DNA from 2 places in the Alteromonas sp. ABV4_150 genome. Region 2 is predicted to be linked to the other one. Evidence: predicted binding sites of a transcription regulator. Region 2 holds the regulator's gene; the other holds the start of a gene.
What was found. The regulator LexA, encoded in region 2, represses DNA repair genes until DNA is damaged. The targets are predictions, from matches to a motif close to TACTGTATNNNNATACAGTA.
Positions count from the first base shown of each region.

Region 1: a site for LexA is predicted at 1,777-1,796, ahead of ACYX4M_RS06905 (recombinase RecA). Genes of this name have one in related genera too.

Region 1 covers NZ_CM149971.1:1,581,957-1,585,109, reverse strand. The annotation lists gene ACYX4M_RS06910 (Y-family DNA polymerase) at 1-1,020, opposite strand, end outside; gene ACYX4M_RS06905 (recombinase RecA) at 1,023-1,763, opposite strand; gene ACYX4M_RS06900 (hypothetical protein) at 2,015-2,527, opposite strand; gene ACYX4M_RS06895 (DUF885 domain-containing protein) at 2,530-3,153, opposite strand, start outside.
Region 2 covers NZ_CM149971.1:1,705,349-1,708,501, forward strand. The annotation lists gene ACYX4M_RS07445 (hypothetical protein) at 1-1,660, shown strand, start outside; gene lexA (transcriptional repressor LexA) at 1,773-2,399, shown strand; gene coxB (cytochrome c oxidase subunit II) at 2,994-3,153, shown strand, end outside.

The DNA.
Region 1 (3,153 bases), 120 kb from region 2:
CGGTAGCCAACTTTTCACCGATGACTGAGGCAGTGCAGAATGAATATTAATATCCATAACAGGTGCTTCTCTGAAATGAATACGCACGTTGATGCTGGATGTATATAAGTTTCTTGCTCGTAAATAGTGAGACAAATGTTCAAACTGCTGGGTGACAAAAGGCGTTAGGTGCTGTGTGTTTTCAATATCAAAAGGCAATAAAGTAAAGTTATCAAAATGCTCCAAAGGCCTAAATAGCGTAACCTGGGGAAAGGTTTCTCCTCTTAATGCAGTAAGATACATAATGGTGTTATTGTCGAAGCGCCGCCCCAGTTCTTGTACCGGCATGGCCAGCAGTTGCTGTACACGGGTAACTCCCACTCTTGCCAAAGAGTCAATGACTTTAGGTGACAAAGCAGTAATAGAAAGCGGGCACGTACTTAGCGCCTTTTTTATGTCATTGGGTGTATGTAAGTAGGTATTAAACTTATGAAGCGCTAATACTTTTGCGGCCTCAATTGTCCATGCGCTAGCAAAATGATAGCGAATATCTGCTTCTGCCAGAGTTTGACTTAAAGTTTTCCACAGTGGCGTATGACCGCCATAGTAATGAGTTAGGTTATCTAGCCTTACTGCCAGACCGCTTACACTATTTGCGTGAATGTGGTTGTCTAATACGATGTCAGAAGCCAGTGGATAAAGCCGATGGGCTAACTGGGTCAGCATATGCTTTTCGACTTCTTCACTGAAAGGCAGAATATGCACGTAAGGGCATAGCGCTGCTGCTTGGGCAAGTCCATGACCAATTTCAATGCCTTCTTTTTGCGCAATATCATTACACTGCGTAATTTTGTTTGTTTTACTGCAGTACACTGCAACGGGGGTATTCGACGGTAATGACGAAGAGCTTTTGTTAGCTTCGCTTCTAGGTTCATTTCTAAGATCGCCTTTAAGCGCTTGGCGGTGCGCATGTTTATTTTTAGCCGCTTTGATGTGGCTGTCTAAAGTGAGTTGATAGCAGTAAATATAGGCCCACAGCATTGTTAGCTCACAGAATGTAAAGCCTGATCGGAAAGCGTGTTATGTGCCATGGCCCATTTAATGGCGTGATTGTCAGGGGTCCACTGATGAGAAATAACAACGTTATCTTTTGGCCACCCATGACGTTGTTTGCGTATGTTCACCGATAAAGCGTGGGGTTTACCAAGTAGCGCAATATCTAAAGTGATGGGCAATGAACTGTCGCTTTGGCTTGGTGTATCAGCTTGTGAGCTTGTTTTTGAATAATTTAACGATGATGCCTGTTGTTGCGGGGGAGTATACAGCAAGCACAGTGCGTCATTATGCGTTGCCGCTACTTGCAGGCGCCGTGCTTCTTTTTGATTTACTGCATTACTCCACAGCACAACGCAATGGCAAGCCGTACTTTTTAAACATTGTTCTGCTGCCCATAAAGACTCCTGCTCAGTACCTGCTTTAACTACGAGTACCTGTTGTGCTTTCAGCCCCAGGTTTTCTAACCATGGTGACTGTAGTAATCCGGGAGGGTTAATAAACACCACCAGTTTATGCGTGCGATGCTGGCAAATAACTCGTTTAAATAATGAAAGCTCACCCACGCCGGTCAGTGAGGCAATACGCACAAGCCCCGTAGAAGCAACGCCACCGTTAAGTGCTTTATCTAGGCGTGGAAAACCCAGCGAAAATTTAGTTTCACTTTGCTTTTGATTTCTGGCCCGCCAAATTTGGGGATGATTGTTAAGCACGGATAACGATTTATTCATGGCACTCAAAATAAACTGTATTTTTATACAGTATTATAGGGCAGCAATAACCCTTTTCAAGACAAAAGGTTTTTGTCTTGTTGTTTTAACCGCTAACTCACTGATTAGTTTGAAAAGGTAAAAAGATTAAACTTTTAAAAGAGTGGGATATCGTGGAGGGCCGCCTACCTTAACTACATAGTAAAGCGGGTGACCCTAGCACGTCATTAGCACTAATGAAGTGCTAATGAGAGGAGAAATAGAATGCGAGGTTACTCTTGCGTCGACGGTTCTTTTTGTGATTTTGCTGCAGTACCGCTTACGGTTGCTGTAACGGTTTGGCAAAAAGCAATAAATCCATCGGCGGTATTTTTTGCCCACACCATGCGAACGTTGCTAGGTAGGGCCTTCACCACTTCACGAATTTCCTCAAGAGTAACTTCTTCATTCTGCAACGCTTTATTTAAAGACTCTTCAAGGGACATGCCTTTTTCACAACAAGCCATAATAATGGTTGAAAAGTTGCGCATAAGCGGGTGCAGTGCGTTGTATTGAGTTTGGTCGATAAGGCGGCTTTTATAGGCACTTTCAATACGTGCAGTAAGATTTTTTTCCAACGCATCTGTAACAAGAACGAGATTGCGATAAGCATACGTAACCTTATTGCTGGTCTGTTTGTTTGAGTGGCGCAACAGCGCCAGTTCTTTCTGTAAGTTCTGCGCTCGCAGCACAAAGTAAATTAAAAACAGGATAAGTAATCCAATAACACCAAATGCAACGATCATGTTTATTGTGCCTTTTGTTCTTCTATAAACGTGTTGATGTTTTGCTCCAAGATAAACAGTGGAACTGAGCCATTTTCTAACACGGCACGGTGGAATTTGCGCACGTCAAAACGCTCTCCTAGCGCTTTTTCTGCTTTCTTGCGAAGGCCTTTAATTTTGATTTCTCCAATCTTGTAAGACAAGGCTTGCGCAGGCCAAGAGATATAACGATCTATTTCAGTATTAACGTTGTGTTCTGAAAGCGCGGTGTTTTCCATCATATAATCAACCGCTTGTTGACGGCTCCAGCCCATGGTGTGCATACCGGTATCAACAACCAAACGACACGCACGCCACATTTCGTAGCTTAAGCGACCGAAGTTGTCGTACGGCGTTTCATAAATACCTGCTTCAATACCTAAAAACTCTGAGTACAAACCCCAGCCTTCACCAAACGCCGAAATATAGGTGTTACGACGCACCATAGGTAAGTCTTCAAGCTCTGCTGCCAACGATATTTGAAGGTGGTGGCCAGGTACTGCTTCGTGCAAGGTCAGAGCAGGTAATGCATACAAAGGGCGCTTATCAAGGGCATACGTGTTTACCCAGTAATATCCTGGCTGGTCATCTCGACTAGGGTGGATGTA
Region 2 (3,153 bases):
TTCTGGATTGTTTTATGACGTTAATGGCGATGGGATTGATGAAGTCGCTTATTTATACGGTGATGACTATTATGATCCGAACGCGATTGTCATTGTTGATGTTCAAACGGGTGAACAGTTACAGCAGTATGATATCGACGGCGTAAATAATATTGCTTTTGGTAATGTAGATGATGACGCTTCGATAGAGATGGTAACGAACAACGGTTACGTATTTGACATTGATAGTGGTACCAACCAATGGCTGTATGGCAGCGGGTTTAGCAACATGTTTGTTGTGGTGGGCGATATGAGTAACGATGGTGTCGATGAAATCATCGGTGCTGATAGTTGGAACCATATCTCAATTTACTCAGCAGTATCGAAAAACAGTTTAGCCACGCTGGAACATCCAGACATTTGCGATATAGCCTACACCAATGAAAGCTCCGCTGCTAAAGGGCTCGTGGTGGTATCCGAATGTCAGTGGGGACAGGTGAAAGGCTTTGTATTCGATGCGGGTCAAATTTCTGAGCAGTGGGCTATCGCTCACAACACGTACAGTGCTATGTCACTTCTTATCGATGATTTAGATAACGACAATGTGCCCGATATCATTTGGACTGGTGACAACCAAGTTTTAGTCGCACAGCAGAACGCTAGCGGTGAGTACGCATTGACAGATATTGAAAGTGCGCCGCGCGCTTATACATATCACGCTGCAGGCTGGGCTCACTACGGTGACAATGACGAAAGAGCTGTCTTTGTCAGTGACACAAGCAATTACGATTCATCTATTCAAATTCTATCAGTAAACAAAGACGATGAGTTTGCGATAAGTGGCGAAGTTGGTGAAGACGCCTATAACTACAGCAAGCCGGTCGTTACAGATTACAATAATGACGGTGTGGGTGAGTTATTAATAGGGGCGCTGGACTATAATTCGTCGTTCAATGTGGTGAGACTTTCGGATAATTCTGTTCAGTGGACACTGAGTCAAAATCACAACAGTCAAATATCATTTATTGAAGCACTAGATGTGAATAACGACAGTTACGCTGATGCAGTTGTCGTGGAAAACGATCGACTTAAAGCGTTTGATATTGAAAATCAGGTGCTAATTGACGCGATAAACAACGACTTTTCAATCAACGCGCTGGCTGTTTCAGAAAGTAATGGAGTGCATTATTTTGCTGTCGGGGGGTATCGTTCGTTCAAGCTCTATAAAATGCAGGACGGTGAGTTCGTTGAGTTAAATGAGTTGGAAACTACTTGCGATCAACTGCTCACAGTAAATTTTGATAGCGATAGTGACCTTGAGTTTGTGTGTCTGGATAGAGATTATTCAACTATCAATGTGTATGACGTGACAAGCGAAGCGTTAGCATTGAAAGAGACTATAGCGCTGTCTTTTTACCCTCAGAAGATAGCAGCTATACCAACGACATCGTCTAACCAGTCGATCCTCGCCATCCATCAGCCAGATGATTACGACTATTCGTATGATTACTATGACAGCATCGGGTACCAAGTAGTTGAGATTGATAATAAAGGGCATACGGTATGGCACAGTCCATTATTGGGGCTGCAAAACGTTGATGGTATGCGTACCCGCCAAAACAGCGATGGAGAGTTGGAGCTACAAATAGGTAACTCGGACATGGCCCTTCTGGCAAAATAAGGATACTGCACTTGTCGCAGACTCATGCGTGTAGCAAAAGACGCGGCAAGTGCTTGTTATTTGTTTTTAGGTGTATATACTTACAGGAACTGTATGAACAGACAGGTCTTTTATGCGCCCACTCACAGCTCGACAAACTGAAGTTTTAGAACTTATTAAAACAACCATGCAAGAAACGGGAATGCCGCCTACACGTGCGGAAATTGCTCGTCAACTTGGTTTTCGTTCTGCCAATGCAGCAGAAGAACATTTGAAAGCATTGGCGCGTAAGGGCGTAATTGAAATTTTACCTGGTACCTCCCGTGGTATTAAGCTCAATATCCCCCTTGAGGATACAGCACCAGAAGAAGAAGGTTTGCCTCTAATCGGGCGCGTAGCGGCTGGTGAGCCAATTTTGGCGCAAGAACATGTAGAATCGCACTACAAAGTCGATCCTGCTTTGTTTCAGCCTCAGGCAGACTTTTTGCTTCGCGTAAACGGCATGAGTATGAAGGACATCGGTATCTTAGATGGTGATCTCCTCGCGGTGCATCGCACGACTGATGTCCACAATGGTCAGGTCGTTGTGGCGCGGGTGGATGAAGACGTTACGGTTAAGCGTTTAGAGAAACGCGGTCGTGAAGTGTTACTCCATGCCGAAAATGAAGAGTTTTCGCCAATTAAAGTAGATCTTGCAAGCGAGCCTTTTGCTATAGAAGGTATTGCCGTGGGTGTCATAAGAAACGCCGACTGGATGTAAGGTTTTAACATCTTCAGCGAAAAGCGGCGCCCTAGCCGCTTTTTTAATGCCTTTTGTTGCCATATTTATGCTAGTTTTCTCAAGTTAGCAGCGCGCAATACCTCGTATAATCATGACCTCAAGTATAAATATTAAGCAGCACGCAAAAGCCATTCTGCCTATGAATGAATTTTTAGGTATGCATTCATTATTTGAAAATTTGTTTGAAAATTTGTTTGAAAATAAATATCGATAGCGCGTTACTCGTTGATTTTTCGCTCAAATGATTGCTCGTAAACTCACATGCGTTGTTCAAAATGCGCGTTTGATTTTACCCCGTCTCAACAGCTACCAATTTACTCCTTTATTCAAAACGTAACGTTAGGCTGCCATTGCAAATGATTAAAAATTGAACATTTCGTTAAATTTTTAACAGAAAAGACTAGACGGCACGGAATTATTGCGCAATTCTTAGACAAAGATTAACAAAATAATAACAATGGCTCTAAATTTGTTTTACAAGTTGAGGTTATGGGTCAATCGTTCGCAAACCATTTGGTAGGGCATCGCGCAAAAATATCAGCGTTTTTGGTCTTGCTATTACGGAGGTGCTGAGTGAAACAACTAACGACCGTTTTCGCAAAATGGTGTTCAACTATACCGTTTTTGCTTTTTTCTCCTTTGCTTCTTGCCCAAGAAGTCAGTGAAGAGGCTTCTTCACTTAATCTAAGACGCGGTGCCACCGACATCAGCGGGCAGGTTTACGACCTGCATA